Regions from separate parts of the Halomonas sp. 7T genome, predicted to be linked through region 2. Evidence: predicted binding sites of a transcription regulator. Region 2 holds the regulator's gene; each other region holds the start of a gene.
What was found. Region 2 encodes FliA, which starts transcription of late flagellar genes. Its sites were predicted from a motif close to CTAAAGTTNNNNNNNNNNCNGCCGATA; they were not measured.

Region 1 (5,740 bases), 530 kb from region 2:
AATCACGGTGGGCTGGTCATCCCGCCTGAACTCCGCTTCGCGCAGCTGATGGTGAGAGGTAAATTCGCTTTCAGGCCCTACAAAGGTGAACTCAGCCTGTTTGGCGTGCGGATCAATGGCGGAAAGCCGATAGTGGTGCCGCCGATTAAAGCCTTGATCATCAAAGCGCTGCTTCACAAACGCATCGACCCACGGCTGCGAAAACAGGCCCGCCCCCGGCGCCATGTAGTCCACTTCAAAGGCCTCGCGCTGTCCGGTGGCCTCTAACCGGCTTAATGTGGTGAAGGTCATCTTTAGCGGCGCACCGGCGCACTTCACCGGGGTGGGGGCGGCGGTAAAAATACCTTTGCCTTGGCCGCTGTTTAACCAGGTTTGAATGGCCTGGTGAGTGCGTGTGGCGCCCTCAATGCTGGCGTACACGCTGCCAATGCCATGCTGGCCAACCAGCTCTGGCGACATGCCGTCAATTAAGTGGTAATTCAGCTGAATGCCGGTCGCCACAATTAAGAAGTCGTACTCACGGGTTTCACCCCCCGCCAGCGTGATGCGCTTGTTATCAGCATCAATGCTGGCCGTGTGGTCACGCACCCACTCAACGCCACGGGGCATAAACTGCGCGTTAGGGCGCATGGTTTTCGCCGCGTTCCACACGCCGGACGCCACCAGCGTCCAGCCCGGCTGGTAGTGGTGCGTCTCGCGCGGCTCCACCAGCGTAATGGTGCCGCCCTGAAGCCGCTGGGCGAGCCGGTTTGCCATCGCCAACCCCGCTGCACCGCCACCCAGAATCACGATGCGTGCCTGCGTTCGCAGCGTATTCGCCGACAACCCGCTAAGCGGTAGCAGGCTAGCGGCGCCCAATCCCGCGCCGGTTTTTAATAACGTTCTGCGCGTCACGTGCTGTGTCAATACGGGTGGCGTTTGCATGGGTGCTCCTTCAGTGAACGCTAACATATATTATTTAGATATAATGTTATTCCATTATGTATTTTATGCGCAAAAACGCCATAGGCATTTTGTCCTATTCGGTGGAATGGAAATGGACGTAAAACGCTGCCTCATCTGTCGATGAACGCAGTGAAGCAACCTCGGGGTTGGACGCTGCCTTGTCTGTCATTGCGTATAGGGACTCCTCCCCGGTTGCAAGCGCCGATGTCTGAAAAACATAAGCCGATGCGTGCGTATAGTCGGTCTCTCGATGGGGAGGCTATCCCCTGACCCTGATGAACGTCGCGCACCTTCTCTCCTCAACGAACGCTAGGCTTTTTCAGCCATCGCAATGAGCAGGTTTTGAGAGGGTCGGTCTGACCTGTTTTTCATCTATCGTTGCTCGGCAACAAGGTAGCCGCCTGTCGGCTCTTAAGCTCTGATGGCACTAGTATTTAACTCGCCATCAGAGCGGATCTTTCATTAAGCTCTTTACAATAGGATTGACCACTGTGCAGAACCGCCCAGGCGGTTCGCACGGTCTTGTTCGCTAACGCGACCGCCGCTTTGTTTTTGCCAACGCGAGCGACCAGGGCGCGCAGCCAACGGCTTTTACCATCCTGTTTGTCACCTACACGGTTGATGACCGAGTGTGCGCCGCGTATCAGAGCCGCTTTCAGTGAGACCTGCCCTGTTCGGCCAATGCCCCTGATACTCGCAGTACCACCACTGCTGTGTTGCTTCGGCGTTAGCCCCAAATAGGCTGACGCTTGGCGCCCTTTCTTGAAGGCTTCGCCGTTACCAAGTGCGCTATAAAGCTGTGTAGCAACCACGGGTCCCACGCCCTCAATCGCCAGCAGTTGGTGACAAGGCATCATAGCGCGACTCATCTGCTCCACCCGCTTATCCAATGACTGGATACGCTCGTTGAGCCGCTCCAGCTCCGCCATTTGCTCCGCAATTAAGTCACGCATCAGCGTCGAGAGTTCGTTGTCGGCATCTTCTAACACGCGCCAAACACGTTGTTTTAATGCTTTCTGACCACGACCGCTGATAATCCCGTACTCCTGCAACAGGCCATGCACTTGATTGATCACTTGGGTGCGCTGATGAATGTACCTTTCCCGGATGCGGTGCAGGCTCTGAATATCCTGCTGCTCGACGCTTTTGAGTGGTACGAAGCGCATGTCTGGGCGCAATCCAGCCTCTACGATGGCGAGCGCGTCATTCGCATCGGTCTTATGCCCTTTGCGAAAAGGCGTCACAAACTGGGGCGAAATAAGGGCAACGGTATGACCAAGAGCCTGCAGTTGTCGTGCCCAATAGTGGGATCCGCCGCACGCTTCCATGAACACCCGACAGGCCGGTTGGCGACGCATAAAATCCAAGACCTGATGCCGTTTAAGCTCTTTATTGACCTGAACACGCGGGTGGCGAGTGTCGACCACACACACTTGAAAAACACGTTTTGCCAGATCAATACCAATCGTCTTATGCTTGTTCATGACTCTTCCCCTCCGCATTGATGTGGTTTAACTATCAATGTAGCTCTCTGAAGCTTCGAGAGGGGAGGAGTCCCTTTCATTGAACGCAGTGAAGCAATCTCGGGTTTTGAAGCGGCCTCACACCCTATAATGAAAAACCTACAACCCCTGTTACCAAGTTTTACAACTTTTTTTACGATTGCCCCTAAAGGTTCTCCGCATCAGGCCGTTATCTATAACAACGGCGCACACAGTGGCCGAAAAGCGGGCCTTCAAGGCCAGTGTTAACGCAAGGAGAATCACACCATGTCAGTGATCAATACCAACATTACCTCCATGATTGGCCAGTCCAACCTGTCCAAATCACAAAACGCGCTGCAGACCTCTATGGAGCGTCTGAGCTCTGGCCTGCGCATCAACAGCGCTAAAGATGATGCGGCGGGTCAAGCCATCGCCAACCGATTCACGTCTCAAATTACTGGTTTGGGCCAAGCGCAGCGTAACGCTAATGATGGTATTTCCATCGCGCAAACCGCTGAAGGTGGTTTGAACCAAGTAAACGATAACTTGCAGCGCGTGCGGGAACTGACTGTCCAAGCTCAGAATGGTACCAACAGCGCTTCCGACTTGGATTCTATCCAAGACGAAATCAACCAGCGCATGGCGGAAATTGACCGTATTTCTGCTGAAACTGATTTCAACGGCACTAAGGTACTCTCTAGCGATAATGGTCTGAGCATTCAAGTAGGCGCTGATGATGGCCAAACAATTTCAGTAAATTTACAACAAATTACTGCAAGTACCCTTGGCTTGAACGGATTCAATGTTAACGGTAGTGGTGAGTCGGATAATGCCACTGCAACAGTTACCAATATCCAAGCAAATGGTGGTACAGAAGCGCTTGCTAGTGGTGGTGGTGAATGGGGTGTTGTAACCAATCATGATGCTGCTAAGTTCGAAGACCTGCTTAGCAACATGCAAGATGGTAATACAGTCGCAGTAAGTGGCGCTACAACGACCGCTACTTATACTTTTAACGCGGATTCTGGTAATTTTTCGTTCAATAATAATGTTACTGCTTCTGGTGGCGGTACTGAAGCCGCTGATTTTGCACAGTCCCAAAACTTTACTCCTGCTAACGGCACCAAAACGGGTACCTATGAAGTTGCTGGTGGCGATACTGCGACTTTTGAAATTACCTCCACTGGAGCAGTTACCCTCAATGGTGAAGCTGCTTATATCACTGCGACTGGTGAGCTAACTAACAACAGTGGTGCTGGCGCTCAAGCTGCTACTATTGAAAACCTTGTGGCAACAACGGCTTCTGATGGTAATACGCTTAACATCGACGGTACCGAATACGTCGGCCAAGGTGATGGAACTATCACTTTCAGTGATACTGCTAGTACCGCTCAAGTTGAAGCGGCTTTGACACAAGCAACTGCTGATTCAACCGTAACTCTGGGTGACGGTTTTGCTGAGCGTGCAGTCAATATCACCGCTGGCGGAACCACTTCAGACGATACATATGTTGATGGCAACGATGCATTGACGACTGTTGCAGGCTTCCGTACTGAATACAATGTTAATGATGAAACTGGCGAAGTAACAGTAGCAGGTACCTATACGCTAGCCGATACAGATGGTTCTAACACCATGGCAGGTACTAAGTACGAGCAGGAAGTGGGTGCGACCGTATATGTAAGCGGTGGGCAGCTGACTACCGATGAGACGACTGCTGGTGATGCAACCGAAAATCCGCTGTCTACTCTGGACGATGCGCTCGCCATGGTTGATAGCCTGCGTTCCGAGCTGGGTGCGGTACAGAACCGTTTTGAGTCTGCCATTACTAACCTGCAGACTAATGAAACTAACCTTTCTGCTGCACGCTCACGCATCGAAGATGCTGACTACGCAACGGAAGTAGCCAATATGACTCGCGCGCAGATTCTGCAACAGGCCGGTACGTCTGTATTGGCACAGGCTAACCAGCTGCCGCAGAACGTTCTTTCTCTGTTGGGTTAATCTAAGGCTTAGACTGGATAGAGTTCACGCTTTATCCCTAAGTAATACAATGAACCGGCCTCCTTTAGGGCCGGTTTTTTTCATTTTCAGCCTAATACCTTTCGCGTAGCATCAAGCTGAAAGGCATCAGCCTGAAAACACATGGGATAGGTTTGGAATGGCTAAAAAAACACCTGCTTCGGCGGCGCAAAAACGTAAGCCTCGCATACTCTGGGCTAATGCCTTTTGCTTATTAGATACCTCTAGCGGCGCCAGCATGACAGTGCGGCAAATGCTCAAGCAGTTAGTAAAAGCAGGTTATGAGGTTGAAATACTGGGTGCGACGGTGTTTGACCATCCTCAAGGCGCTCAGCTATTTCAATCAATGGCACTGACATTGCAAGCCGATGGCCACATGGTTGAAGTTGAAGATGGGTCGCTTACTCACCAGCTGATTGTAAGTAAAAGTACCTATCGGGCGAACATTAGCGCAACGGTAGAAGATAACTGGCACCGCCAATACATTTACCTGCTAGATAGCTTTAAACCAGACATTGTTTGGTTTTACGGTGGGCAGCCGCTAGAGCTGCTAATTGCCGATGAAGCACGGGCGCGCGACATCCCTACCGCCTTTTATCTGGCCAACGGCAACTATAAATCGCCCCGCTGGTGCCGGGATGTTGATCTAGTGCTGTGCGATAGCCAAGCAACCGCGCGCATGTACCGTGAAACGGTGGGTTTTGTAGCCACACCGTTGGGTAAGTTTATCGATTCACAGCAGTTTGTAGCCGAACACCACCAACCTAAGCGACTGCTGTTTGTAAACCCCTCGTTTGAAAAAGGTGCAAGCATTGTTGTTCAGCTGGCGCTACAGCTAGAACACACCCGGCCGGACATTGAAATTGAGGTGGTAGAAGCCCGCGCTGACTGGCAACAGGTGCTAAATACGGTTACACGCCAATTGGGAGAAGAGCGGAGCAGTTTGCCCAATGTGTTTGTTACGCCCAATACCAGCGATATGCGCGAGCCATACAGCCGAACTCGGGTGCTGCTAGCCCCCAGCCTCTGGTGGGAAAGTTCAGGCCGCGTGCTGGCAGAAGCCATGCTCAATGGCATTCCCGCCATTATCACCAACCGTGGCGGTATGCCGGAAATGATTGACGATGCGGGCATCAAGCTTGATTTCCCCGAAGCCTGCTATGAACAGCCCTACCAACACCTGCTCAGCAATGAAGAACTTACCCCCCTGGTAGAAGCCGTTACCGCCTTTTACGATGATGAAGCGCACTACCAAACCTATGCAGAACGAGCAGCACGAGTAGGGCGTG
Region 2 (5,740 bases):
CTGCATAGCAACGCTTAATGTTCCGCGCACGCCGAGACGTCGAAGATAACGTTGACGCTCTGGAGCAGGCGCACGCAAAAAACTGTCGTTAAGAGCAACAGGGCAGTCCCTGGGGACTAAATGCTCCCCCGGCGCAGCGACATCTTCAATGAGGCGCACCGGATGGCGCTCATAGGCAAGACGTAGAGAAAGGGGGAAATCACTGGCGGGAAAACGTTGGCCAAGCAGCGTCGGTAGGTTGTCATCGCGCGCTTCGGCGACAATAAGACCGTGCCAGTCGCTGTCAAAATGGCAGATCGTCACACGGTCATGACCGGTCAGCTCTTGAACAGTCCGCACCAGGTAGTCGAGCAGCTCTTCTTGGTGGCTCGCTTCTGTCAGCCTCAGCAAGCGATCATTCACGGTGCCTAATAGACGCCGTTTAGCGATAGGTGTGAGTGGTTCAACTTCCACCACAACGTAGGCGCCTGAACGGTAGGCATAAAGCTGAAAACGCGTTGCACTCGCCGGACGCGTAAAGGTTAACGGCCCAGCTAGACGTTGTTGGCCTTTTAGTTCCCGGCGCAGCCGCTGGCTCAAGCGCTTACCCAGTACACCCGACAGCGTTTGAACACGGTCGTGGGTAACGGCCGTGCCAACGAGTGCCGCCAGGTTGCTACTGACAGCTTGAATCCGCCAACTGTCCGCATCCAGCACCAGCAGTGCGCCAAACGACTGAAGTAAAGGGTGATACTTCGACACAAAAATAGCCTCGAAAAAATCTATTCACCCTCAAGCTGCTGTTTTAGCAACAGCTCAACGCGACGATTGGCTGCTCTACCTTCTAGCGTCGCGTTGCTTTCCATGGGTTGGGTATCGGCATATCCGACCGCCCGCATTCGTGAAACAGCGATTCCCTGGCGTTCAAGGTGGCGAACAACCGCAATCGCGCGACCTACAGAAAGCTCCCAATTCGACGGGAATCGTGACGTAGCAATGGGTATATTATCAGTATGTCCTTCTACCGAAATTTGACCTTCAAAAGCCTCAAGCGTGGCTGTCAGGCTTTCTAGCACATTTTGCCCTTGGGGCGTGAGCACAGCATCGCCACTGGGGAACAAAAGGCTATCATCGATACGCAGGGTGACGCCTTCCCGGCCCTGGGAAACGCTGACACCAGGAATGTTTAGCCCCGCCATTTGTGGCCGCAGCCCTTGATGACGCGGCTTGATACCCGTGGCCAGGGTCGCAAGGGGCAGCGATGTAATCGCGCTGGCCAAGCGCATGTTGTCGCTATCCGATGCCTCCCCGCCCCCTGGTGGCGTTAACGCCAGCAGTAGCACAAACAGGGTGATCAACAGCGTTAAAACGTCCAGATAGCTCGTTAACCAGCTCTCATCCCCCTCGCCTTCGGCAATGGGCATTTCCAGCGCATGACGGGCTTCACTATTCAGCATGGCGCTACCCTTTTGTCGATGGGCTAGGCGCTTCGCGCGGCTTCACGTTAGCGTCGCGGATTTCATCGTGGTAGTTAGCAACAAATGAGTTCAGTGTTTCTTCAATAAACGAAGGCAGGCGGCGCTTGGTAATCAGCGATATGCCTTCGAGCACCATGTTCATGGTGATAAGGCGCTCTTCGGTGCGCCGCTCCAGCTTAACGGCAACCGGCTTAAACACTAAGTTGGCGAGCAAAATGCCATAAAACGTGGTGAGCAAGGCAACGGCCATGCGCGGTCCAATGACTTCTAGGTCGCCTGCATCCATGACTTCAAGCATATTGACCAACCCCACCAAGGTGCCAATCATGCCAAAAGCAGGCGCATAGGTGGCCATCGTGCGGAAAATTTGTGCCTCTGCATGTTCTCGCGCTTTTAACCGTGCGATGCGCCAGCGCAGCATATCGAAAATCTCATCCTCTTTGGTATTCGCAATCACCAGCTGAATACCCGTGCGTAGAAATGGATTTCGGGTATGTTCTAGCTCTTTTTCCACCGCTCGCACGTCGCCTTTAAACCATAGCCGAGACATCGATACCAGCTCATTAATGTCGTCTCGCACGTAGGTGTTTTCACGACGAAACACTAAACCGACCAAGCGCACGACCCTGAGCACTTCTTTCAGTGGGTAGCTGATAAACGTCGCCGCCAGCGTGCCGGTGATGACAATCGCAAGGCCTGGCAAATTCAGAAAGCTTTCGGGGGACTCTGCGGTAAAAAACAGTACGCTGACAAGCAGTAGGATGCTGGCAGATATACCGATTAGCGTAGATGGATTCATCAACGGCTCCTCGCCGGGTTCAAATACGTGAGTGAGAGATTAATGGGCATCGTGCAGGCGGGCGCGTAAACGGCTAACAGCCTGACTATGCAGCTGGGAAACACGCGACTCCGTCACGCCCAGCACAGCACCCACCTCTTTTAAATTCATCTCTTCTTGGTAGTACAGCGCCATTAACAGCTTTTCTCGCTCGGGCAGCGCCTCAATCGCTTCAATCAGGGCTTGCCGCTGCTGGGCACCCAGCAGCTGGTCAAACAGCCTATTGCCAGCGTCGCCGCCGCTAGGCTCTCCACCCTCTCCGACAAGCTCTTCAAACGGCAGCAGCTGGCCGCTATTGGTATCATTAAGCAGCTGCTGATAGTCGCTAAGCGGCATCCCTAAGTCACGGGCAATCTCCCCCTCGTCGGGCGCGCGGCCTAGCTGTTGCTCTAGCCGACGCACCGCCTCATCCATTGCCCTAGCCGAACGCCGCACGCTGCGGGGAAGCCAATCGCGCGTGCGTAGCTCGTCCATCATCGCGCCACGGATTCGCTGGCTAGCAAAGGTCGCAAAAGTCGCGCCCTGGGCCGCATCAAAACGCCCAAGGGCTTCTAATAACCCCACCATCCCCGCCTGGATCAGATCATCTAGCTCGATACTTGCGGGCAGTCTCACCTGCAGCGTTAAGGCCTGACGTCTCACCAGCGGCATGTATTGCGTTAACAGCTCACTCTGTTTGATCCTGCCTTGTGCTGTATACATCCTCGTGCCTCGCGGCTGAACTACTTGTTACTGGTAATTCACGATTGCTTGTAGCCCCTGTATCCGCACCGGCCGCTGGCCAGGCATTAAGGCAAAACGAAAATACAGCGGCGCATCGGCGTGCTTACCTGCCAATGCCAGGGTAGTGCCTCGCATGCTGTTCAGTGGAACGCACTGTTCTGGGTGGCATAGCCACGCATTGACCAGCGCCGCGGGTGGTGCCTCATACCGCCATTGAATCCTGTCGATGACGGCATTGCCCACTTGCGCTGCATTCGGTGCCACGATGGGGCCGCTGCTGCTGACCCTATCGCTCATGGCAACCATGACGCTGGGAACGTGACTGCTCCAACTGCCAGGCGCTGCCTGCACGTGACTGGCTAGCGCCATGGCGCTAAGCATTATCAGCAGAATCAGCGCGACAATTTTTAATTTCATTCTGCCTTGCTGGCGTTGTCGCTGCATAGGTTCCCCCGGTAACGCTGATAGGCAGTGGCCTCTGCCAATACCCGCTGACTTATGAGCGCTGCGGCTCCCTTATCGAGCAAGCAACAGCAGCTCGGTGTCTAAATAACTTGCGGCTGCTTCTCGCAAGTTATCGAGTAATCCTTGGCGTGGCAAGTGAGGTTCATGTAGCGCCAACAGGCGCTTTGGGCCTTTGTTGTCATGCACTTGCCGCAAAATTCGATACATGGACATAAACGCATCCGCATCGCTATTAACCCACAATGCCCAGCGTGAATAACGGGCCGATAGCAATGGGAGGTTAGCGGTTGCAGGATCAACCAAATGTATGTCCCAGTCATCAGGGTTTCCAGCCCAGCGACGCCCGAGCGCCGACCATTGGCTGAGGCGACTTTTGACTTTATTCACCTGATATTGATGGGAGGATAAGCCCACCACAACTAGCGGCTGCTTCACCGCTGGCGGTACCTCTACGGTAGGCTGCATCGCGGATACAGCATAAGCAGAAGCCGCTTCCTGTGAGACAGGTGCGGCGGGAGATGCCTCAGCCATTAGCGTATCTTCAGGCATTTCTCCACGCTGCTGGCGCTGTAAATCTGCCCATTTACGCAGCCCTGCCGCCTGATCCTGGCTGCTCATACCACGCCCTCTCGGCTAACGCTGCCTAGCTGGCGAATCGCATCACGGGCCATAAAGGCATGAATTAAGCCATCAAGCAAAGCGGTATCTCGCCGCTTCCGCTGGGTACCTAGCAGCAACATAATATCGGTACGCAGCGCCAAAGCAGCGTCATCGTCAGCACTGTCTAAATGCCCTGCCACGGCAGCAGCGCCGCTGGCCATTAGCAAGCGCACTTCTGTACTGATATCACCGCTATCGGCTTCTTTAAGCTGCTGCCATGCGCGCTTGGTCAAGGCAGTGACGCCTTCGCCTTGCAGCTGGGTCGCCAGCAGAGAAACTGCTTCTGCTCCCAACCGCACGGGGGTCACCCAATACCTTCGGGCAACGCGCTTAGCGCTTTCGGGGTCACGTATTTCACCGTACCAAGCGAGTAGCGCATTGCCCGCAGCGTCGGTCACCTCGGCGTAAGCACTCCATAGCTGCATCGGCTGACCACGGAAACGCACGCTGATATGGTGCGTCAGCGTGCTGTCGATAAACAGCTGGCGCTGAGCATAACGCGCGCCCTGGGAGTATACCCGCTGTCCGGCAGGCACTAGGCTGACCCAGGTCAGATGTTGGGCTTCAAGCCATGCCAGCGCCTCGGCATCAGGGAGTGCAGGCAGTAGATGAACCGCTACGCCGAGCGCGTCGCCTTGCGCTGCCAGACGGGGCTGCCAACCCGCGGGTTGACGATGCTGTAAGTATGGTAGCGCCGCCCAAGCCCCGTTGGCGTCTAGCCCCATATCGGGCATTGACCAGTCACAGCCCCGCTCATTGCGACGAGGTGACCATGCCATCCCCAGGATGTTATCTGCTGCGGATGGACCCGCCAGCAAACGATCAAGCCGCTCATCCTGAACGGCGCTTGGCAACGCCGCTATATCCCATACCGCCTCTAAGCGCGCAAAATCCGCTACCCGTTGGCGGAGCCTCGTCAGTACCGATGACAGCCGACGCCCCTGCCCCAGCACATCCCGCGACCAGCGTGGCAAACTGAGCGACGCAGCAGCAGGCTGGCGAGCTGATGTTGCTTGGCTGCTCAGCGCCTGATCGATAAGCGCTGCCGGATTCGCCACCGCCATATCTTCGGGTACCTGCTGTCCATGGGAACCAAACAGCACGCGCATTCCATGACGCATGATAATATCGAGCACCGGTGCTAGGCGTCCGGCTTCATCCTGTTTGGTGATAATACAGTCGTCTAGCTCGGCGCCCGCTGCTCGGGCCGCTTGACGGTAGCGTAGTACGACTTCTTCCAGGGTTTCTGGCTGGCTGGCGGCATTTAATAACAGCACCAACCGCACCGACGACTGCCCTCCCTGTAGGTGGGCAATCTGTTCAATCACCCGCTGGTCACGCTGGCTCATACCGACAGTATCGATAATCACCCACTGTTTACCCTGCAACCGACCTAAGAGATCGTCAATCGGCTGCTCAGCATCGAGGGCATACATGGGTGTATCCAGCAGCCGTGCATAAATACGCAGCTGCTCATGGGCGCCAATACGGAAGCTATCGGTAGTGACAAGCGCCACCGGACGCGTGCCATGGCGCATCACGAAACGTGCCGCGAGCTTGGCGGTGGTAGTGGTTTTACCCACACCCGTTGGCCCCA
Region 3 (5,740 bases), 220 kb from region 2:
GCTTACCGTCCCGCTGCAGAGTAATGCCTAGCTGGTTGAGAGTGGAAAGCTCGCCACCCTCTGCCCCCCCGGTCAGCACGCTGCGCAGGCGTGATTCAATGGTGCGCACGGTGTTATCGCCGACTAGTTCACCTGCGGTTTCACTGTCGCCACTGAAGCTCGTCAACTTACTGATGGTGCCTTTTAAGTCGTTATACGCTTTTACAAAGCCGTTAATCGCTTCGCGCTGCTTTAGCGTATCGCGCTCTACGTTAATGGTGCTGGCGGCGGCTTCACCTTCGGCAATGCTTAACTCGGCCAAGTTGAGGGTGACGCCCTGAATGGCCCCTTCAATCTGATTTTTGGCACTGGTAATGGTAATGCCGTTTACTTTTAGCTCGGCGTCTTTACCACTGTTCTGGGTGCCAGCACCTTCTGTGAAGGGGCCTGCCACCGCTGCCACAGGGTCTTGGCTAGCATCAATAAAACTAAAGCCATCAATAGAAGCTTTTTCCCCCGTCTCTTTAGAACTTAGCGCCAGTCGGTAGCCTTGGCCGTCGTTGATAATAGTGGCGTTAACACCAGACTCTTTGTTGGCGTTAATGGCATCACGAATCGCGGAAAGGCTGCTGCCGGGGGCAATGTCGATATCGACAGAATCGCCGCTACCAAAATTGAGCCGCATCGCGGTGGCGCCTTGCAGGTCTAGCGCTTCATCTTTTCCTTCAGTAATCCTGCTAGAGGCTAGCGTGCCGGAGGTAGCAAGTTGCGAGACTTCCACCCGGTAGCTGCCAGGCAAGGCACTAGCCGTGGTCGTCGCTTTAACAGCATCACCCCGCACGCTGGCAGAAAGGCTTTGGTAAAGCTTAGGGTCGTTGATTTTCGCAACCGAATCTTGAAACGCATTCAGCGAGGTTTGCAGCTGTCCAAAGGCAGAAATTTTCGCCTGCTGCTGTTTTTTCTGAAGTGTTATCGGCGCGAGTTTGCCCCGCTCAGCCGCTTGAAGCTGATCAAGCAGCCCTGTTAGATCAAGGCCAGAACCAACGCCAAGAGAGGTTATTGTCGCCATGCAGGGTTTCCTCAGTGCAAAAGCTAAACCACGGCTAAGTCAAAAAGCCATTTTCAACAACTAAAACGGCGCACGCTGTCATATTGCGTGCGCACCAGAAAGGCAGATAGTATCTCTATCGACCGAAACGCGTACACCTTTAGCGCTTTTTCAGGCTTTCAAAGAAAGAGTTAAGTCTATCAAATAAAAACGCCTGCTTAGCGCAGGCGTTTCAGATGATGGCTAGCCGCGATTAACGACGGCCCAACTGCGCATCTAGGGCGTCAAACTGTTGAGTGAGGTAATCACTGGTTTGATTCATTTGGGCAATCATGCCATCCAACTGACCAAACTGAGTACGGTAGCGTGAAATGGTCTGCTCGATGGATTGCTCCATACGCGTGTAACGCTCTACCAACGACTCCGAACGGTTTTCAGCGCCAGAAATAGCGCCTGTCACCGTTCCGTTAGAGCTTAACAACTGCTCAAGGGTTTGGTTAACCTGGCCTGCCATGCCCTCATTATCCGCACTACCTGCAAAGAAGGCCGAGAGAGCATCCTGATTGTTAGCAATGGCATCGTCTAGCTTGCCGCTATCAATTTCCAGCGTGCCGTCTCGCTGCAGCGAAATACCGATATCAGTGAGCATGGAGAACTGGCCTTCTACACCGCCACTCAGCACGCTACGTAAACGAGACTCTACCGTGCGCACGGCACTATCACCTAAAAGCTCGCCTGCAGCACCTGTTTCTGCGTTAAAGCTGGTGAGTTCGCCCATGGTGCCTTTCAGATCATTGTAGGCATCGACAAAGCCGGTAATCGCTTCACGCACAGCGCGAGTATCTTGCTCTACCGCTACGGTGCTATCACCTTCAGCCTGAAGATTGAGCGTCACGCCTTGAATCGCTCCGTCAACTTGGTTGGTGGGGCTTGTGATAGTAATGCCGTTAACATTTAATGAGGCATTTTGGCCAGTCTGAATGACCTCAGTATCAGTGGGGGTAACATTGATAACATCATTGAAATTGCTGCTTGAAATCGATGCATCAGCACCGGTTTCAGACGAACTAAGAGTCAAGCGATAACCTTCACCATCATTGATCACTGACGCCAAAACGCCACTGCCCTCCTTGGCATTAATGGCATCGCGGATATCTTCCAGACTATCGCCCTGTTTAACGTTGATATTGACGCTATCTTGCTCTTGGCCTGTGAAATTCAATGTCAGAATGGTGTCAGCATCAACTAACTGAACATCTGATGCATTGATACGCCCCGTGGCTAATGTGCCCGCCGTCGCTAATTGATCGACCGTTACGTTGTAGCTGCCGGGCTGCGCTTCACCATCTGCTGTGGCGGTAATGGCTTCTCCGCCTACATTGGTAGAGAGGCTCTCATAGAGCGAGCTATCATTTAGCGCCGCTGAGGCCGTTTGAAACTGTGAGAGCGCGCTCTTTAGCTGCCCATAGGCAGAAATTTTCGTTTGCTGGGTTTCCAGTTGACGCTCTATGGGTTCCAGCTTGCCCCGCTCAGCCTCCTGCAACTGATCCAGTAAACCATTTAGGTCTAGCCCTGAGCCAATGCCAAGTGATGAAATGGAAGCCATACGATATCGTCCTTTTTTTAACGCCCTCTACTGCTTTGACGCTACTTATATGTTGAAGTCGAGTAATAACTTAATATATCGGCTATTAAACCCTAAACTTAAGCAGTAAAGGCAAATTTTAAGCATTTAATAGTTACCGTATGTAAAGCACAGCCTTGCAGCCTGCTATTTTTAGACCTTGGTCTAACACTCTGATTGCTTTATAATGCACTGCAGCAAGCCCGTTTTGGTTCTGTTTGCAGGAGAAAACTATGTCCTCCCCGGTGTTTCAGCCCGCCCCCCCAGTGGCAACAGCCGCTTACCATGTGCAGCGCAGCCTTCGCCATTGTCTCTCCACCGTTGCCGAACTGCTTTACGACAACGGCTATGTGCTTGAGACCCTCACTTTACCTCAACGCGGCCTCACTCAGCGCGAGCTTAATCAACTGAGCGCGCAGCATGATAACTGGCAAACTTGCCAGCAGGTGCTGACAGAGAGCGAAGCAGCAGAATTTAATGATTATCAGCGTTTTGTGCTCACCGCGATGGGGCGGGAGATGATGTTCGATATGTTTGGTCAAGGCGCGGCAGATTGTGCTTAGCACTTACTGGCTGGATGTCAGTATGTAACGCCGTTTCTACTAAAAACGTTATTTAGTATGCAAAACGCCCGCAGATACTAGTTAAAATCAACTAGCTGCGGGCGATTAATTAATGGCTTAAACAGAACGTACTAAGTTAACGCAGGCCGAGCAGCGACAGAATAAATAAAACCACTACAACTAAGCCTACGATATAAATAATGCTACGCATGACGGCACTCCTTGCTTATTGCGTTTCCGATAAATCAAAAGGTTGCTTACTTTGAAGCTGACTCCCAAAGGCTAGCAGGCTTTTCCGCTTTTTGCGTAATACTCACCCTTTTCGTGATGGAACCTCTTTGACATCTTAGCCTCGAACCTTTGCTTGCTCCGCCACTTGTCTTATCGAGGTGCTACGATGCGTTTATTTTGTCAGGTGATTTCCTGTGGCGCTATTTCACTTTTGTTAAGCGCTGTGGCGGCAGCTCAGGCACCTAGCGCCAGAGCGCTCAACACGCTCGACCAGCAAACGGCGGCGCTAGACCGTGTGCATGCGGTTGTTGTCGCTCACCAGGGCCGCATTGTTCACGAACGTCATCAGGGTGGCCCTGGCGTTTCTGCACCTACCAATATCAAATCGCTTTCCAAAACCGTACTCGCAGCGGTCACCGGCGCGGCCATTGAGGCAGGGGTGATTGAATCTACCGAGCAAACCATGGTGGCACTGCTAGGCCAGTTGCCAAATGGCGTTGATCCGCAGGTGAATGAGATTACCGTGGCGCACTTGCTGGCCCAACAAGCCGGGTTGGAGCGCACCTCAGGTAGTAACTACAGCGCTTGGGTCGCTAGCAACAACTGGGTGAATAACGCACTCTCCCGCCCGTTTGTGGATGAACCCGGCGGTCGCATGCTGTATTCAACAGGCACCAGCCATTTGCTTTCTGCCGCGCTTACCCAAGCGAGCGGTGATACCACCCACGCCCTTGCGCAGCGTTTGTTGGGTGAGCCGCTAAATATTGCCATTCCTCCCTGGCTGCAGGATCCCCAGGGCATTTACTTTGGCGGCAACGATATGCAGCTTTCGCCCAGGGCATTAATAGAGATCGGCGAGCTATATCGTAACGATGGCATGGTCTTTGATGACAGCGGAGAGGGACAGCGGGTGCTGCCGGAAGGCTGGGTTGAAGACTCTTGGACAGCCAGAGGAGAATCTCAGTGGACAGGTGATGGTTACGGCTTTGGATGGTTTATTACGACGCTTGCGGATGTACCGGTGTATTACGGCAGGGGCTACGGTGGTCAGGCGCTCTATGTAATCCCCGAGCGGGAAATGACGGTGGTCATGACGTCTGATCCAACGCCACCCTCTCCCGGCGGGCAGTTTCAGCAGCGGCTAAACCAGCTGTTGATTGGCCTATTGGAAGGGGAGTAGCTACTCGTCTTTATGTCCCAAACTCATTAAGTAAAGCGCTGCGGCGAGGGCCAGCACCGAAAGTGCCAAGTAAATTGCCTCCAGCGGCGTACTAAAGCGGATATCAACTACCGCTCGGAAAAACTCGATAATCACTGCCAAAATCACCACACGAGCAATTTTGTCCTTGAGTTGATCCAGCGAGCCTACGTTAAACGGATGCATTGGAGAACGGACTTCTGCCTGGTCGATACGAGAGACAAATAGACGATAGATGCCCAGCCCGAAAATGAGCAGCACAATCGCAATTAAATAAACATCAACAGCGATAATTATGTCGGGCACCAAGGTATCGTGGATATCGATAGAGCTATCAACTAGGTAGTAGCGGAATACGTCGCCCACCACGGTTAAAATATCCAGTGTGCCGACTATAAACAACACTAGCGAGCCCAATAGGCTTGGTACCACTGCCAGCATGACAAGAAAACGCGAGTTCCATAGCGCGGTTTCAATGCGCCGCTCCCAGCGCTTCTGCTCATCCGGCCGTTTAGGGGGTGTGGGTGGTGAAGCATCAGCCATGTCAGGCTCCTTATTAAACATTCATCGCGATTAATGTGCAGGTAGCGCCAAACAGCGCCAATCCCAGCAGTAACACGAGGCCATCACGCGCGACCAGCCCTAACCCGAGCAGCACCAGCGCCAAGCCAGCGCCGTTGGCAGAGAAGGGAATGAATTCCATTGGGGGCATCGCTAAAGCAATCATTAGGCAAACCAGGGCCGTCACGCGAATGCCGATATAGCCTGTGAGCCAGGGTAAACGCACGCGCAAAAGGCCGTCCACCCAGCGGGCAGGCTTCTTCATCAGTTGAAGACCCTTGTTAAATTTTTGCCGAGAAAAAGAGCGTTTTAGCAGAAAACCGGGCAGCCAGAACGCTTCACGTCCAGCCAGTAACTGTACCGAAACCAGCAGCACAAGGACGGCCATCAGTGTCGGCATGCCAGGTATATCACCGATAATCGGCGCTAACGTAATTAATCCCGCGACAAGTAATAACGGCCCAAAAGAGCGTCTGCCTACGGCACTCACCACATCGTCGACGCTGACCCGGGAAGCTCCCTTTTCCAGCGTTTCT

Region 1: LOS15_RS15870 (flagellin) is a predicted target of FliA. The motif match lies at 2,614-2,640, and genes of this name have one in related genera.
Region 3: fliD (flagellar filament capping protein FliD) is a predicted target of FliA. The motif match lies at 2,710-2,736, and genes of this name have one in related genera.

Annotation. Positions count from the first base shown of each region.
Region 1 covers NZ_CP087112.1:3,381,701-3,387,440, forward strand. Annotated here, with positions in the region: gene LOS15_RS15860 (NAD(P)/FAD-dependent oxidoreductase) at 1-924, opposite strand, end outside; gene LOS15_RS15865 (IS110 family transposase) at 1,380-2,429, opposite strand; gene LOS15_RS15870 (flagellin) at 2,715-4,433, shown strand; gene LOS15_RS15875 (TDP-N-acetylfucosamine:lipid II N-acetylfucosaminyltransferase) at 4,591-5,740, shown strand, end outside.
Region 2 covers NZ_CP087112.1:2,855,147-2,860,886, forward strand. Annotated here, with positions in the region: gene LOS15_RS13335 (sensor domain-containing diguanylate cyclase) at 1-741, opposite strand, end outside; gene LOS15_RS13340 (flagellar motor protein MotB) at 762-1,436, opposite strand; gene LOS15_RS13345 (motility protein A) at 1,441-2,256, opposite strand; gene LOS15_RS13350 (RNA polymerase sigma factor FliA) at 2,296-2,997, opposite strand; gene LOS15_RS13355 (flagellar protein FlhE) at 3,025-3,462, opposite strand; gene LOS15_RS13360 (hypothetical protein) at 3,535-4,101, opposite strand; gene flhF (flagellar biosynthesis protein FlhF) at 4,098-5,740, opposite strand, start outside.
Region 3 covers NZ_CP087112.1:2,635,688-2,641,427, forward strand. Annotated here, with positions in the region: gene fliD (flagellar filament capping protein FliD) at 1-1,048, opposite strand, end outside; gene fliD (flagellar filament capping protein FliD) at 1,281-2,633, opposite strand; gene LOS15_RS12295 (hypothetical protein) at 2,885-3,214, shown strand; gene LOS15_RS12300 (serine hydrolase domain-containing protein) at 3,612-4,625, shown strand; gene LOS15_RS12305 (YqhA family protein) at 4,626-5,186, opposite strand; gene LOS15_RS12310 (exopolysaccharide biosynthesis protein) at 5,200-5,740, opposite strand, start outside.